Regions from separate parts of the Anoxybacillus sp. FSL W8-0104 genome, predicted to be linked through region 2. Evidence: riboswitches for the same ligand, from Rfam matches in the RefSeq annotation. Region 2 holds a riboswitch; the other holds the start of a gene.
What was found. A riboswitch is a leader RNA that binds a small molecule or an ion and turns the genes downstream of it on or off. The one in region 2 is predicted to bind cobalamin.
Positions count from the first base shown of each region.

Region 1: it holds a riboswitch for cobalamin, as region 2 does, so the genes downstream of both, NST18_RS08765 (ABC transporter substrate-binding protein) here and NST18_RS03020 ((2Fe-2S) ferredoxin domain-containing protein) in region 2, are expected to answer to the same signal.

Region 1 covers NZ_JBBOQU010000001.1:1,657,383-1,661,541, reverse strand. Annotated here, with positions in the region: gene NST18_RS08770 (ATP-binding protein) at 1-1,439, shown strand, start outside; cobalamin riboswitch at 1,507-1,698, shown strand; gene NST18_RS08765 (ABC transporter substrate-binding protein) at 1,816-2,772, shown strand; gene NST18_RS08760 (FecCD family ABC transporter permease) at 2,738-3,775, shown strand; gene NST18_RS08755 (adenosylcobinamide amidohydrolase) at 3,781-4,159, shown strand, end outside.
Region 2 covers NZ_JBBOQU010000001.1:553,639-557,797, forward strand. Annotated here, with positions in the region: gene NST18_RS03010 (glycoside hydrolase family 31 protein) at 1-680, shown strand, start outside; gene NST18_RS03015 (LacI family DNA-binding transcriptional regulator) at 697-1,731, shown strand; cobalamin riboswitch at 1,818-1,998, shown strand; gene NST18_RS03020 ((2Fe-2S) ferredoxin domain-containing protein) at 2,136-2,501, shown strand; gene NST18_RS03025 (energy-coupling factor ABC transporter permease) at 2,498-3,250, shown strand; gene NST18_RS03030 (energy-coupling factor ABC transporter substrate-binding protein) at 3,247-3,516, shown strand; gene NST18_RS03035 (CbiQ family ECF transporter T component) at 3,509-4,159, shown strand, end outside.

The sequences.
Region 1 (4,159 bases), 1.1 Mb from region 2:
AGCAGTTGTCGCGCGTATTTGATGGAAAGAAAGTAGTGAAACGGGCGATGATGCCAAACGAAACGATGCGAAATCGGGTTTATAACGAGTTGTTTATTGTTGGTGTGCCGCTTCGCACATCTGATGGAAACGGTGCTGTGTTTGTATATCAATCGCTAAAAGCTGTAGAAGAAACGACAAAACAAACGACGAAGTTTATTTTTCTTGCTGCATTTATTGCTATTGTGTTAACGACGGTATTTGCCTTTTTCTTATCGACAAGAATTACGGCACCGCTTAGAAAAATGAGACAAGTCGCGTTTGAAATGGCGCGCGGGAAATTCGATTCCAAAGTGCCGATCGTCACCCATGATGAAATTGGGGAACTGGCTATGGCGTTTAACCAGATGGGTCGGCAATTGCAATTTCACATTAATGCGTTAAATCAAGAAAAAGAACAACTAGCGAGCATTTTAAGCAGCATGGCGGATGGCGTCATTACGCTCAATCGCAATGGCGAAGTGCTTATTACAAACCCACCTGCCGACCGATTTTTACAAGCATGGTACTACGAACAAGGGCAGCGCGACGATTTATCGCCGCTTCCTCCGCAAGTGAATGAATTGTTTACGAAAGCGGTGGCGGAAGAGAAAGAACAAGCAGCAGAAATTGCTTTACAAGGTCGCAATTGGGTCATTGTGATGACGCCGTTGTACAATGGCAAAGTGATTCGCGGGGCGGTTGCAGTGCTTCGAGATATGACGGAAGAGCGTCGGCTCGATAAGTTGCGCAAAGATTTTATCGCCAACGTCTCGCATGAGTTGCGAACGCCAATCGCCATGTTGCAAGGGTATAGTGAAGCCATTGTCGACGACATCGCGGCGACAGATGAAGAGAAAAAAGAATTGGCAAAAGTCATTTATGATGAATCGTTGCGCATGGGTCGCCTCGTTAACGACTTGCTTGATTTAGCGCGTATGGAAGCAGGACATTTAACGCTTCATAAAGAGCGCGTGCCGCTTCGTTCATACACCGAGCGCATCATTCATAAGTTTCAAGCGTTAGCGAAAGAAAAAGGAGTTCGCTTGCTCGTGGACATAAATGAAGAATTTGTCGTGTTGTTTGACCCTGACCGTATCGAACAAGTGCTGACGAATTTAATTGATAATGCTCTTCGTCACACAGATGACGGTGGGGAAGTTCGTGTCATAGTCGATGGGGACGAAGAGGCGGTGCGCATTTCTGTTCGAGACTCAGGCTCTGGCATTGCTGAAGAAGATTTGCCGTTCGTGTTTGAGCGCTTTTACAAAGCGGATAAAGCACGTACACGCGGTCGCTCTGGCACAGGATTAGGTCTTGCGATTGCGAAAAACATCGTTGAGGCGCATAAAGGAACGATCGCCGTTCATAGTAAGCTCGGCGAAGGAACGACGTTTACATTTACACTTCCATTGAAATAGAAAATTTTTGTTGTCATAAGCGACGTTTTCGGCTATGATAGAAACGTAAAAATTGTTCGACAATTGTATACGTTCGTTGCAAAAAGGTGTCGAATGGGAAACCTAGTAGACTTAATAGGGAATCTGGTGCAAGTCCAGAACTGTCCCCGCAACTGTAAATGCTGACGAAATGAAGGACGCCACTGTACAATTCGTATGGGAAGGCTTCAAAGTAGGATGACGCATAAGTCAGTAGACCTGCCTTTTTGCATCGTCATTCGCGTCTTCGGGGAGTGAGACGGCGAAACGACAAAGGTGACGGTTGTCTTTTGTTGTTTCCAGCTCATTCCATTTGGGATGAGCTTTTTATTTTTATATACAAAGAGGGGGAAAAACGATGAAAAAATGGAAACAGTATGTATGGCTTTTGGTGCTCGTGCTGACGCTCGGATTAGCAGCGTGCGCGAATAACGCAGAGCCAGCAAAAGAGACGAAGCAAGAAGCGAAAACGGAACAAGCCGCATTTCCAGTCACCATAAAAGATGCGGTTGGTGATGTCACGATTGAAAAAGAACCGGAAAAAATTGTTTCGCTTATCCCGAGCAATACAGAAATTGCGTATGCGTTAGGACTTGGTGACAAAATCGTTGGTGTAAGCGATTTTGATAACTATCCGGAAGATGTGAAAAATAAAGAAAAAATCGGCGGCATGGAGTTTAATGTTGAAAAAATTATCGCGCTTCAGCCGGACGTTGTGCTTGCACACGCGTCAAGTGCACATAACTCTGAAGAAGGATTGAAACAATTGAAAGATGCGGGCATTACAGTCATTGTTGTGCCAAATGCTACATCGTTGAATGACGTGTATGCTTCCATTGAACTAATCGGTAAAGCGACAGGGAAAACGAAAGAAGCATCGGACGTTGTGAAACAAATGAAGCAAAAAATCGATGCCATTGCTGAAAAAGCAAAAGAGGTGAAAGAAGAAGCAACCGTTTGGATCGAAGTCTCGCCTGCACCAGAAATTTATACAGCTGGAAAAGGAACATTTATGAATGAGATGTTAACGATCATTCATGCGAAAAATGCGGCAGGTGATCAAGAAGGATGGCCGATGTTTACGGAAGAAGATGCAGTGGCGTTAAACCCGGATGTCATTATTACGACGTACGGTTATTACACGCCGAACGCAGTTGAGCAAGTGCTCGCTCGCCCAGCATGGAAAGACGTTCCGGCTGTCAAAAATAAGCGAGTATATGATGTGAACTCAGATTTAGTTTCTCGTCCAGGACCACGTTTAGCTGAAGGGGTCGAAGAAATTGCCAAAGTCGTTTATCCAGACATTTTTAAATAACTATATGACTGCATCCATCATTGCAATCGTTGCACTATTATTAGGGATATCGATTGGATCACAATCGATTCCCTTTTCTTCTATATGGGACACGTTGTCGCATCATTTGTTTCATACACCGATGGACGTTCCCGCCACCATTTCGCAAATTATTATTGCGATTCGTGTGCCGAGAGTAGTGCTCGCCTTTTTGATTGGGGCGTCCTTAGCACTTGCTGGTGTAGCGTTCCAAGGGCTTTTAAAAAACGTTTTAGCTGATCCGTATACGATTGGAGTATCATCTGGCGCTGCTGTCGGAGCGGTACTCGTCTTCTTTTTTCAACTTCATTTGTCGTTTCTCGGACGCTTTACGTTACCGATCGTGAGCATTATGTGTGCGCTCGTGACATTATTGTTTGTTTTATTATTTGCTCGACTTGCAGAACGCAATATGGGAATTGAAACGATCGTTTTAATCGGCATTATCATGAATGCGTTTTTCGGCTCGGTTATTTCACTTATGGTTGCCCTTAGTGGTGAGGAATTGCGTCAAGTCATTAGCTGGCTCATGGGAAGCGTCGCGATGCGCGGTTGGTCATATGTTTCTTTATTTGTACCGTTTTTTATCATCGGTTCTCTCGGCTTATTTACACATATTCGCGAGTTAAACGCTTTTTCATTTGGCGAGCGAACAGCAGCAAACATTGGCGTACATGTGTTGCGAAAAAAGTTATGGATTTTACTTAGCGCTTCCTTGCTTACAGGCGCAGCGGTAGCTGTATCGGGCACGATCGGCTTTGTTGGGCTTGTCATTCCGCATATGACGCGTTTGATTTGTGGGGCAAATCACCGGAAATTATTGCCACTTTCTTTTTTGTACGGTGGCACGTTTTTAGTGTTAGCAGATGTTGTGGCACGAACGATCGTTGCCCCGCGGGAGTTGCCAATTGGGGTCATCACATCATTTATTGGCGCACCATTGTTTGCAATATTGTTATTTAAAAGTTTAAGACGGAAGACGTGATCGATATGATAGATGTAAAGCACGTTTCGTATCAATATGGGGAAAAAAAAGTGTTGGAAGATGTTTCGTTTACCGTTTATGAAGGGGAGTTTTTCGGTATGTTAGGACCGAACGGAAGCGGGAAAACGACGCTAATGAAACTGATGAGCCGTGAACTTCCTTTGCAACAAGGGGATATGTTTGTTTACGGTCAACCGATTCAGACGTATAAACCGAGACAATATGCAAAGCTCGTTGCGACGTTGCCACAACATACAGATGTTTCATTTGGATATACAGTGAAAGAGATGGTGGAACTTGGACGATATCCTTATCAGTCATCTCTCTTTCCGCAATGGACAGAGAAAGACGAACAAGTGGTCAACGAGTCACTTCATTGTGTGA
Region 2 (4,159 bases):
GTGAAACATATGAACAGATGGTGAAGCGATATATTGAGTTGCGCTACGAGTGGCTCCCACATTTGTACACGTTATGTTTTGAAGCATATCAAACAGGTGTGCCGATGATGCGTCCGCTCATGTTAGAATATCCGGACGATGCTGAGACGTGGAACATATCAGATCAATTTATGGTCGGCAATGAAGTCATGATCGCGCCGGTTATGCGTCCGCATACGTTCCATCGCCTCGTCTATTTTCCGAAAGGGCGTTGGATCGATTATTGGACGAAAGAAAAATTTGAAGGCGGCAGACGATATATTGTCGAAGCGCCGCTTGATCGGTTGCCGATATTTGTAAAAGAAGGGGCGATGATTGCCCGTGCCGAAGCAAAACAATCGACGTCCATTGCGGACGAACAGTTGACGTTGTATGTGTATACGATGGAAGAAGGAATATCATCATATACGTTATACGATGATGACGGCACAACGTTTGCATACGAAAAAGGAGAGTATGTGAACATGCATATTCGTGCGACGTTTTCGGACGATGCGGTTCATTTTGAGATAGAACGGGAAGGTGCGTACAAACCACCTTGGCAATTGCGTGTCGTATTTGTTGGCGATGTACCGTCTACAATTGTTGTTAATGGAGAACGATGTATCATCGATGAGGCGACAAACACGTTTGTTTTGTAAGAGATGGGGGATTTTTATGACAGTAACGATTAAAGATGTAGCGAAACGAGCGAACGTGGCACCATCGACTGTTTCACGCGTCATTGCTGACAGTCCGCGCATTAGTGAAAAGACGAAGAAAAAAGTGCGCGAAGCGATGAAAGAGCTCGGCTATCATCCGAATTTTATCGCCCGCAGTTTAGCAAATAAATCGACGCAAGTGATCGGCTTAATTATGCCAAGCTCAGCCGATAAAGCGTTTCAAAACCCGTTTTTCCCAGAAGTCATTCGCGGCATTAGCAAAGCGGTGCATGATCGGCAATATGCGTTGCAGTTGTCGACAGGGGAGACGGAAGCGGAAATTTATGAAGGCGTCGTCCATATGGTGCAAGGAAAACGCGTCGATGGGGTGATTTTGCTGTATTCGCGAGCGAACGATAAAATTATGGCGTATTTACAAAAAGAAGACGTGCCGTTTGTCGTCATCGGTAAACCGCATAAAAAAGCGGAGCAAATTACGCACGTGGATAACGATAACGTTCGCGCTGCGCGCGAGGCGACGGAATATTTAATTGAGCTCGGTCATGAACGCATCGCTTTTGTCGGAGGAAATGTAAATCTCATCGTGACGATGGATCGTTTGCTCGGATATGAAAAAGCATTGAAATCGGCTAGTCTTCCGTATCGAAAAGATTACATCGTGCATGAAGAATTTTTAAAAGAAGGCGGCCAAGAGGCGATGAAAGGGTTGCTTTCATTGAAAGAACCGCCGACTGCGCTCGTTGTCGCCGACGATTTAATGGCGCTTGGAGTATTAAATACGCTTGCGGAAATGGGGCTAAGCGTACCAGCCGATTTGTCGATCGTGAGCTTTAACAACGTACTTTTATCAGAAATTTCCCGTCCGCCATTAACATCGGTAGACATTAACATTTTCCAGCTCGGCTTTGAAGCAGCAAGAAATTTAATTCAACAAATCGAAAACCCGAATGAGCCAATTAAACGCATCATTATTCCGCATACGCTCGTCAAACGGTTTTCGTGCGATTATTACAAAGCATCTTCTGAATAGGAAGGTGCTCTTTTTTTATAAACAGGCTAGGCGAGAAGAAAAAAATGGTGTATTATATTCTTAACATTCACGCTCTTTGAAAAAATATATACGATGAGCAAGTACGGTGCATACGTCCGTATGCTTAAAAGGGAAGAACGGTGCAAAGCCGTCGCGGTACCCGCCACTGTGATGGGGAGTTTCGTTGCAATATGCCACTGATTTTTGGGAAGGCGCAACGAAATGATGAACCTAAGCCAGGAGACCTGCCTGCTTGCGATACGTCGGCTGCCTACGGGAATATAGGTGGACGTGCGGAGACGATGGAAAGCAACGGTTGTGAATATATGATTGTTTGAATCTTTCGTTTTTTCTGCACCTCTACCTAGAGGTGCTTTTTTATTTTGAAAAAAGGGGCGACATATATGGCAACATGGAATTTACAAGGAACGACACATCACGTGCTTATTTGCAACGGAGGAAGCTGCATGAGAAAAGGAGGGGAAGAGGTGACGCAAGCGATTCGCGATGAAATTGATCGGTTGCAGTTACATGGGCGCGTTCATACGACGCGTACACGATGCAACGGTCGCTGCGAAGATGCATGTGTCGTCATCGTTTATCCAGAAGGTGTTTGGTATCGTACGATTGATGAACAAATAGGGAGAGACATTGTACGCAATCATGTACGTGACGGGAACATATTGCGCGATTACGTCACGTATACGTATGAACATACAGGATTTGTTATGCCCGAACATAGCGTTGCGACAAGGGGGAAAGAAAAATGAAGCGAAACGCATGGTGGATCGTTTGTACATGCTTGACTGTCTACGTTTTATTTGCGCTTTCACCTTCAGTATATGCGATGCACATTATGGAAGGATTTTTACCTTGGCATTGGGCGCTCGTTTGGTGGTTGTTATTTTTGCCATTTTTCTTCGTCGGTTTACGGACGATGACGCGCATCGTAAAACAACAGCCGGAAATGAAAATGTTGCTTGCGCTAGCGACCGCATTTACATTCGTTCTTTCCGCTTTAAAAATTCCATCTGTCACAGGAAGCAGCTCGCATCCGACAGGGACAGGCCTCGGTGCGCTGTTATTTGGGCCGTTCGTCATGACGGTCATCGGTACGGCTGTGTTAATGTTTCAAGCATTATTGCTTGCGCATGGTGGATTGACAACGCTCGGTGCAAATGCGTTTTCGATGGCGGTTATCGGTCCGTTTGTAGCGTACGTGTCGTTTGTTGCATGCCAAAAGCTTCGCATTTCGATGCGCCTTTCTGTTTTTGTGGCGGCGATGTTTGCCAATTTAGCTACGTATGTGATGACATCGATACAACTTGCGCTGGCATTTCCAGACGCAACAGGCGGGGTATGGGGGGCGTTCTTAAAGTTTGCTTCCATTTTTGCTGTCACTCAAATACCGCTTGCAATTACCGAAGGGCTTCTGACTGTTGTTGTATGGAATTTTTTACATACGTACACGAAACAAGAATTAAGTATATTGCAACAGAAAGGGGCGTCTGCTAAATGAACAATCGACTATTGCTTTTCCTTGCCGCACTTTTGATCGTTTTGCCGCTCGTCGTTGTAAAACATACGGAGTTTGCTGGGGCGGATGCGCTTGCGGAGGAGATGATTCAACAACTTGCGCCCAATTATGAACCGTGGTTCGATGTGTTTTTTGAACCGCCCGGCGGGGAAGTAGAAACGTTGCTATTTTCATTGCAGGCGGCAATTGGAGCGGGAGTGATTGGCTACATTATCGGTTTATATAGAGGGCGAAAACGAAATGGTTAGCTGGCTTGACGAATGGGCGTATCGCAATCAGCTTTCGAAACTTCGGGCGACATTTAAACTGACATTTTCATTTATTTTGCTTATATGGGCGATGATTGGAACGAATGCTGGTCGTTTTTTCATTGTTGGATGGATGCTTACTTGGCTTATTGTTTATGCACGCTTACCATGGCATGTTTGTTTGCGTGTTTGTTTGCTTATGGCGCTCGTTATTCTTTGGAGTAGCGCACCGCTCCTTTTTTCACTTGATGGTGCTGTTGTGGACGTTTCATATGTAGGTACGATTTGGTTACGAGCGTTTACATGCTCGCTCGTTCTCTTTTTTCTTGCCGCAACAACGCCATTTTTTCGCTTGGCATGCGCACTACAAACATTGCGCATCCCGCGTGTACTAATAGAGCTTCTATTGTTAACGTATCGTTTCATTTTCATGTTGGAAAAGGCAGCAAGGGAGCTGTTTGTTACGGTGCGCGTGAGACAAGGAGAACGAAATTGGCGGATCGCTTCACTTGCCGTTGCACAATTGTTACGCCACACATTGCATCAATATGAGGCGATGGTCATTGCGCAACGAGCGCGCCACGTCTCTTTTACAGTTCCGCGGTGCACGGACGAGCAATTGCCAAAAAGGTATGTCATTGAA